2 regions of the Microbacterium pratiae genome follow, and region 2 is predicted to be linked to the other one. Evidence: predicted binding sites of a transcription regulator. Region 2 holds the regulator's gene; the other holds the start of a gene.

Region 1 (4,417 bases), 1.1 Mb from region 2:
CGACCGGCAGCCCGAGCCGGTGACGGCGGAACCCCGGCTCGAATGGGCGCCGGCGCCCGAGATCCTCCCGCGGTCGGGCGTGTGGGCGCTCGCCCTGGCGATCGTGGCCCTCGCGCTGTCGCTCTTCGTCGGGTGGGCGTTCCCCCTCGGCGTCGCCGCGGTCGTGATGGCGGTGCGCGCCCTCCGCCGCCCGTGGGAGAGTCGAACCGTCGCGGTGTGGGCCCTGGGGCTCGCGGCGCTGTCGATCCTGTACAGCGCGGGATGGCTCGCGTGGGCGGCGACTCAGGCGGGGCTGCTGGGCGGCTGACCCGCGCCGTCAGGCCCGTCCTCGACGCGGTCCGCGAGGACGGCGACGCGGCGGTCGCCGATGCGCGTCAGGACGAGCGTCGCCGACGCGTTCCCCGACAGCCTGAGCTTCTTGCGGAACTGCGCGGGGTCGATGTCGACGCCGCGCTTCTTGATCTCCAGGATGCCGATCCCCGCGCGCTTGACTGCGGCGTCGATGTCACGCGGCTTCAGCGGCAGCACCTCACGAACACGGAACGTCGTCGCGAACGGGCTGGTGCGTCCGGCGTCGGAGGTCATGTAGGCCGTCCCACCGACGAGCATGCCCGCGTCGAGTGAGCGGGCCACATCGCCGATGAGACGAGCGCGGATGACGGCGCCGTCGGGCTCGTGCAGGTAGGCGCCGAGCTCGCGCGGCTCGGCGTCGGCGGTGTCCTCGGGCGCCGTGAGCTCGGCGGCACGGTCGCCGCGGAGGACGAGCGCTGAACGGCGCACTCCCGCGCGTGCGAGGACACCCGACCAGACGACCAGCTCGATCGTCGAGCCGTCCGCGCTGATCCACTGTGCCTCTCCCTCCGCGGGGAGGTCCTCGCGGTCGAAGGCGGGCCCCAGCTTGATGCCGGTGGGCATGCGCCGCGCGAGGTCGAAGGCCCAGTCGAGCGCCGGCGTGTAATCGGATGCCGCGACGCGACGCGTCTCGCTGTGCCCCGAGGTGCGTCGGGCGGGATCGAGCCAGGCGGCGTCGACGCCCGCGAGGTCGGTGTCCTCGGCGCGTCCATGGCGCACCTGGGCGGAGGAGCCGAACGGGGCGAGGTTGTATGCGGCCAGGGCGGCGGTGATCTCGTCGGCGTCGACCGCGAGGACCTCGAGACCGATGCCGGCGAACCCGAGTGCGTCGCCGCCGATCCCGCAGCCGAGGTCGGCCACGCGGGTGATGCCGGCATCGCGGAACCGGCCCGCGTGGCGTGCGGCGACCGCGAGACGCGTGGCCTGCTCGAGGCCCGCCCGGGTGAAGAGCATCCGATCGGCGAACGGACCGAATTTCGCGCGTGCGCGCTCGCGCAAGCGAGCCTGGCCGACGGCAGCCGAGACGAGGTCGGGGGAGAGCCCCTCGCGCCGCAGCCGTGACACCGCGGTCGCGGCATCCGTCGTCGACGAGATGCGGAGGGAGTCGACCAGACGGAGTCCCTCGGGGGTCAGCAACGCGGAGAGCTCGGCGTGATCCACCACGACAGCCTACGGGGCGGTCCCGGCGGAAGCCGGAAGACGTTGGCACTCGCGTTGCGTGAGTGCCAACGTCCCCCTAGACTCGGAGTTGGCACTCTCAGGGTGAGATTGCCAACAAGTCTTGTCGAAGAAAGAGGTAGACCGTGTCGGTTTCCATCAAGCCGCTCGAGGACCGCATCGTCATCAAGCAGGTCGAGGCCGAGCAGACCACCGCGAGTGGTCTGGTCATCCCCGACACCGCCAAGGAGAAGCCCCAGGAGGGCGAGGTCGTGGCGGTCGGCCCCGGCCGCATCGATGACAACGGCAACCGTGTTCCGCTCGACGTCGCCGTCGGCGACCGCGTGATCTACAGCAAGTACGGCGGAACCGAGGTCAAGTTCGGCGCTGACGAGTTCCTCGTGCTCTCGGCGCGCGACGTCCTCGCCGTCGTCGTCCGCTGACGCAGAGCTCTTCGACGAAGGCCCGGGTGCACGGCATCCGGGCCTTCGTCATACCCGCTGCACGCATCGGGGACTGTTGGCAGGTCGACGGCGACCCGTGGCAGTCGGCGGCGGGTGCGGCATGTCATGACCGTCCTATGCTTGGCTCGTGACACCCCTCGACCCCGCCCGTGAACGCACTCTCGGGGGGATCTATGCATTCTCGGCCTACGTGCTGTGGGGCTTCATGCCCCTGTACTTCCTCACTCTCGCGCCGATGGGCCCGTTCGAGGTCGTCTCCTGGCGCATCCTTTTCTCACTCGTCTTCTGCGCGATCCTGCTCACGGTGCTGCGGGCCTGGGGCAAGCTGATCGCGATCCTGCGTACGCCGCGTCTGGTCATCTGGACGATCGTCGCCGGCCTGCTCATCTACGTGAACTGGCAGGTCTTCCTCATCAGCACCCTCACGGGGCACGTGATCGAGGGCAGCCTCGGGTACTTCATCAACCCGATCGTCACGGTGCTCCTCGGCGTCCTCGTCCTGAAGGAGCGTCTGCGAGTCGCCCAGTGGGTCGCGATCGGCATCGCCGCCGTCGCGGTCGGCGTCATCGTCGTCGGCTACGGGGCGTTCCCGTGGATCGCCCTCACCCTCGCGGCGAGCTTCGGAACCTACGGACTGGTCAAGAAGCAGATTGGACCGTCGGTGGACGCCGTCAGCGGTCTCACGCTCGAGTCGCTGTGGCTGGCTCCCGTCGCCATCGTGCAGGCCATCGTCGTCGCCGTGACGGGCGGGCTGGTGTTCGGCTCGGTCAGCCCCGGTCACACCCTGCTCATCACGCTCGCGGGCGTCGTCACCGCCGTACCGCTCCTCTTCTTCGCGGCCGGAGCCCGTCGCAGCAGCCTGACCGTCATCGGTCTGCTGCAGTTCGCCGCACCGATCCTGCAGTTCATCACGGGCGCCTGGATCCTCGGCGAGCCGATGCCGCTCGAGCGCTGGATCGGCTTCGGGCTCGTCTGGCTCGCCCTCGTCGTGCTCAGCGTCGACTCGCTGCGTGCCGCTCGCCGGCCCAAGCGCGTCGACGCGGCATCCGACGTCGCGCCCGTCGTCTGAGTCTCTGTACCTGAGTCTCTGTACCTGGGTCTCTGTACCTGGGTCCCGGCGGCGCGGCCACGCCCCGAATTCCGGGGTGCGCGGGGAGGCGGAGATAACGATTGGGTCGCGTAACAGACCGTTAACACATCGCAACATCGCCGAAGCGAGAGCGCCACTAGGTTTAACCCAACCTCGCGGGGCTTCGGTGCCGCGTTCCCACTCATCAAGGAGCACAATGGGCGTTCTCACCCGTTCCCGCACCGCGAAGGTCCTCGGCGGTATCGCCGTGATCGGCGCGAGTGCCCTCGTCCTCGCAGGTTGTGCCGGAGGCAGCGAACCCGCTGCGTCGGGCGACGCCGGCGGGAACTCCTCGGCCGATTTCCCCATCGACTGCGAAGCGGCCGAGCCCGCGTCGTACACGCCCGAGTACACCTCGACCTCCACCGGTCCCGGAACCGACCTCACCTACACGATCGGCACGGCTCTGCCCGTGACCGGCAACCTCGCCTTCCTCGGACCGCCCGAGATCTCGGCGACCGAGTTCGCCGCCTCCGAGATCAACGCCGCGGGCAAGGGCATCACGATCGACCTCAAGCAGGGCGACTCGGGTGACACCGACAACAAGGCGTACGAGACCGAGATCCCCCGACTGCTGGGCGAAGGCGCCACGGCGATCATCGGTGCGGCATCCTCGGGCACGTCGCTGCAGTTCATCGACCAGGTCATCGCGGCCAACGCCATCCAGTTCTCGCCCGCCAACACCTCGGCGGCCTTCACCGGCTATAAGGACAACGGCCTCTACTGGCGCACCGCCCCCTCCGACGTGCTGCAGGGCGAGGTGCTCGGCAACCTGATCGGTGCCGACGGCAACGAGACGCTCGGCATGATCGTCCTCAACGACGCCTACGGCACCGGCCTCGCGTGCTTCACGAAGGCCGCGTTCGAGGCCGCCGGCGGCGAGGTCGTCGCGACCTCGCTCTACAACACCGGTGACACGAACTTCTCGGCGCAGGTCGAGGACGTGCTCGCTGCCGGCCCCGACGCGATCGCGCTGATCACGTTCGAAGAGGTCAAGACGATCATCCCCGAGCTGATCGGCGCCGACGTGGCTCCCGAGCAGCTGTACTTCGTCGACGGCAACCTCGCCAACTTCAGCGAGGACTTCGACGCGGGCACCCTGGCCGGGGCGAAGGGCACCTACCCGGCGGTCGACCCCGCGTCGATCTCGACGTTCCGCGACAACCTCCAGTCCTTCTGGACCGGTGCCGGCAACGCCGAGCTCGCCGACTACACCTACGCACCCGAGTCGTACGACGCGGTCGTGCTGCTGGCGCTCGCGGCGCTGCAGGCCGGCTCGACGGCGGGCCCGGACGTGGCGGCGAACCTGCAGGCC
Region 2 (4,417 bases):
GGTGCGCCGCCGTCGTCGGCTGCTGTTCCAGGGCTACCTCCGCGCGATCTCGCCGCTGTACGCGACGCCCGGCGCCTGATGGGGGCGGCACTGCCGATCGGCGATCCGGTGCCGGTCGGCGGCACCCTGCCGGAGGACCTCGTCATCGACCCCGACGCTCCGTTCGGGGTATATCTGCACGTCCCGTTCTGTCGGGTGCGATGCGGCTACTGCGACTTCAACACCTACACGGCGACCGAGCTGCGCGGAGCGCGGCAGGATGCGTACGCCGACGAGGTGCTGCGCGAGATCGCGCTCTCGGCCGCCCTGATCGATGCCCGCGGCCCTCGCCGCGCCGCTCGCACGGTGTTCTTCGGCGGCGGCACGCCGACCCTGCTCCCGCCCGGGGATCTCGCACGCATGCTGGGCGGAGTTCGCGACACGTTCGGCATCGCTCCCGGCGCGGAGGTCACTGTCGAGGCCAACCCCGACACGATGAACCCCCGAGTCGCGGACGAGCTGGCGGCTGCCGGTGTGACGCGGCTGTCGATCGGCATGCAGTCCGCCGTGCCGCATGTCCTGGCGGCCCTCGACCGAACGCACGATCCCGCCAACGTCGCCACAGCCGTCGCCGCCGCGCGCGGGGCCGGACTCGATGTGTCCGTCGACCTGATCTACGGCGCACCGGGGGAGAGCCTCGACGATTGGCGGCGCTCCGTCGAGACCGCGGTCTCGCTCGAGCCCGATCACGTCTCGGCCTACGCGCTGATCATCGAGGAGGGAACGCGCCTCGAGCGCCAGATCCGCCGCGGTGAGGTGCCCGCTCCCGACGACGACCTCCAGGCCGACATGTACGAGCTGGCCGATGAGCGTCTCGCCGCCGCCGGCTTCTCCTGGTACGAGGTCTCGAACTGGGCGCGATCGGCAGACCAGCGCTCGCGTCACAATCTGGCCTACTGGCGGGGAACAGACTGGTGGGGATACGGGCCGGGTGCCCACAGTCACGTCGCCGGTCTCCGCTGGTGGAATGTGAAGCACCCTGCCGCGTACGCTCAGCGGCTGGCGGCAGGAGACTCGCCCGCGGCCGGCCGCGAGCGCCCGGATGCCGAGGCGCGGCGCCTGGAATCCGTCCTTCTGCGTTCGCGGATCGTCGAGGGGCTCGGGATCGACGAGCTGGATGCCGGCGGCCGGCGCGCGGTCGCCTCACTCATCGCCGACGGCCTCGTGGAGGGCGCTGCGGCCGTGCGCGGTCGTATCGTCCTCACGCGCCGCGGACGCCTCATGGCCGACGCTGTGGTGCGTGCCCTCACCGAGTGATCGGGCGGAGACGACCGGGGCCGTCCACACGATAGAATTGGCACTCGCAGACATCGAGTGCCAAACAGGAGGTGACGGACATGGTCTCAGAACGCGGACTGCAGGTGCTGCGGGCGATCGTGCAGGACTATGTCGACACCCGCGAGCCCGTGGGAAGCAAGTCGATCGTCGAACGCCATGCCTTCGGCGTCTCGGCCGCGACGATCCGCAACGATATGGCTCTTCTCGAGGACGAGGAGCTCATCGCCGCCCCCCATACGTCCTCGGGGCGCGTTCCGACCGACAAGGGTTACCGCGTCTTCGTCGATCACCTGGCGGGTCTGCGCCCCCTGAGCGCCGCCCAGCGCTCGGCTATCACGACCTTCCTCGACGGCCCCACCGATCTCGATGATCTGCTCGTTCGGACGGTGCGTGCGCTGACCCAGCTGACCGGCCAGGTCGCGATGGTGCAGTACCCGTCGTTCGCGCGGGCGCAGGTGTCCCACCTCGAGCTCGTCGACCTCGGCGGCGGACGTCTCGTCGTCATCGTCGTGACAGACACCGGCCGCGTCTCGCAGCGGGTGGGCGTGGTGCGCTCGCTCCTCGACGAAGGACAGTTCGCCGTGGCCAAGGCGACTCTCCGCGCAGCCGTCACCGGCGTCGCCGTACGAGATGCCGTCACCGCCGTGTCGGCGCTCGCGGAGAGCGAATCGACCGGCGATCCGATCGGCGACGCGGTGCACGAGATCGCGCGCATCCTGGTCGAGGAGTTGGAGACGTTCCGTCAAGACCGCCTCGTCATGGCCGGCACCGCTACGCTCGCGCGGCGAGAGGCCGACTTCCGCGGCAGCATCTACCCGCTGCTCGAGGCCATCGAAGAGCAGGTGACGCTGTTGCGGCTCATGGGCGAGATGGTCGCCGACGACCGCGGCGTCGCCGCGCGCATCGGTCGCGAGAACGAGGCGTACGGGCTCTCCGAGGCCTCGGTCGTCACGAGCGACTACGACGTCCCGGGCTCGCGTGCACGGGTCGGCCTCATGGGTCCGACCCGCATGGACTACCCGACGAACCTCGCGACGGTCCGCGCCGTCGCGCACTATCTCAGCCGACTTCTCGACGAAGACGAGAAATCCCGCTGACCCACCCCATCCACGCCCGCACGGGCGGAAAGGCGATCCGTGGCTGACCACTACGAGGTCCTGGGCGTCGCGCGCGACGCGTCGCCCGACGAGATCAAGAAGGCGTACCGACGCCTGGCACGAGAGCTGCACCCCGACGTGAACCCGGGGGAGGACGCGTCCGAGCGGTTCAAGCTCGTCACGCACGCCTACGACGTCCTCAGCGATCCCGAACAGCGTCAGCGCTACGACATGGGCGGCGACTCCGCCGGCGGTTTCGGTGGCGCTGCGGGCTTCGGAGGCTTCAGCGACATCTTCGAGACCTTCTTCGGAGGCGGAGCAGGGGGCGGAGGCCGGGCAGGGCGCCCGCGCTCGCGGCGGGAACGCGGGCAGGACGCCCTCGTACGGGTCACCCTCGAGCTCGGCGACGTGGTCTTCGGTGTGCATCGTGACATCGAGGTCGACACCGCCGTGCTCTGCGACACGTGTCAGGGTTCGTGTTGTCAGCCGGGAACGCAGCCGGTCACCTGTGACGTCTGCCACGGTGCCGGCAATGTGCAGCGCACCGTGCGGAGCCTGCTCGGCAACGTCGTCACCTCGCAGCCCTGCAACGTCTGCCAGGGCTACGGCACGACGATCCCGTACCCGTGCACGACGTGTCAGGGACAGGGACGCGTCCGGGCTCGGCGAACCGTGTCTCTCGACATCCCCGCCGGTGTCGAGACCGGCCTCCGCCTCCAGCTACCCGGATCCGGCGAGGTCGGTCCCGCGGGTGGCCCCAACGGCGACCTGTATCTGGAGGTCACGGTCAACCCTCACGACGTGTTCAGCCGCGAAGGCGACGACATCCTCGCGACGCTCGAGGTGTCGATGCCGGACGCCGTCCTCGGCACCAGCACGACGATCGAGTCGCTCGATGGACCCGTCGACCTCGAGCTGCGCCCGGGCGTGCAGTCCGGCGACGTCCTCACGATCAAGGGCCGTGGCATCACGCCGCTCCGCGGCTCGAACCGCGGTGACCTGCGCGTCGGCGTGCACGTCGTGACCCCGACACGGCTCGACGCCAAGGAACGGGCACTGATCGAAGAGCTGAAGAAGCGCACGAAGTCGCCGGCTCCGCAGCTGGCGGAGTTCCACCAGGGCCTGTTCGCCAAACTCCGCGACCGGTTCCGGAGCAGCTGACGGCGTGGCCCTGCACTTCCTCGTCGATCCGCCGGTCCTCGCGCAACCGGGAGACTCGGTCACGCTCACCGGCGCCGAAGCTCACCATGCGGCGGGGGTGCGCCGCGTGCGCGCCGGAGAAGCGGTGACCGTCGGCGACGGTGCGGGCGCGTGGCTGGAAGGCACCGTCACGGCCGTCGACCCCAAGCTGGTCAGCATCGACGTGCTCTCGCGGATCGATCATCCCGCGCCCGGGCGCCGCATCACGCTGATCCAGGCCTTGGCGAAGGGGGATCGTGACGAGCTGGCTGTGCAGGCCTGCACCGAGCTCGGCGTCGACGCCATCCTCCCCTGGCAGGCCGCTCGAAGCGTCTCGCGGTGGAGCGGGCCCAAGGTCCAGCGCGGGGTTCAGCGGTGGACGACCATCGCGCGCGAGGCGGCGAAACAGGCGCATCGCGCGTGGCTTCCCGCCGTGCACGCGCCGGTGTCCACTGCCGAGATCGCTGCGCGATGCTCCTCCGAGCGGGTGCTGGTGCTCGAGCCGACCGCGACGCGACGGCTCAGCGCCGTCGATCTCGGCGACGGTGATGTGTCGCTCGTGGTCGGCCCGGAGGGCGGGATCGCAGCCGACGAGCTCGACGCCCTCGTCGCCGCCGGTGCGATCACCGTCCGTCTCGGCGAGACGGTGCTGCGGACCTCGACGGCCGGTCCCGCCGCGCTCGGGGTCGTCAACGTCGCCCTGGGCCGCTGGTGACACCGGGCCGACCCGCCGCCGGACCCCGTCGATAGACTGGACGCATGAGCGATCCCTCTGTCTTCACGCGCATTCTCCGCGGCGAGATCCCCTCCGAGATCATCGCGGA

The links. Region 2 encodes HrcA, which represses chaperone genes, less so after heat shock. Its sites were predicted from a motif close to TTNGCACTCGNNNNNNNCGAGTGCNAA; they were not measured.
Region 1: groES (co-chaperone GroES) is a predicted target of HrcA. The motif match lies at 1,555-1,581, and genes of this name have one in related genera.

Annotation. Positions count from the first base shown of each region.
Region 1 covers NZ_CP154843.1:22,113-26,529, reverse strand. The annotation lists gene AA0Y20_RS00105 (hypothetical protein) at 1-307, shown strand, start outside; gene AA0Y20_RS00100 (THUMP-like domain-containing protein) at 283-1,512, opposite strand; gene groES (co-chaperone GroES) at 1,656-1,952, shown strand; gene rarD (EamA family transporter RarD) at 2,101-3,042, shown strand; gene AA0Y20_RS00085 (ABC transporter substrate-binding protein) at 3,260-4,417, shown strand, end outside.
Region 2 covers NZ_CP154843.1:2,331,280-2,335,696, forward strand. The annotation lists gene AA0Y20_RS11075 (DUF1990 family protein) at 1-79, shown strand, start outside; gene hemW (radical SAM family heme chaperone HemW) at 79-1,296, shown strand; gene hrcA (heat-inducible transcriptional repressor HrcA) at 1,377-2,414, shown strand; gene dnaJ (molecular chaperone DnaJ) at 2,454-3,575, shown strand; gene AA0Y20_RS11095 (16S rRNA (uracil(1498)-N(3))-methyltransferase) at 3,580-4,308, shown strand; gene AA0Y20_RS11100 (HIT domain-containing protein) at 4,353-4,417, shown strand, end outside.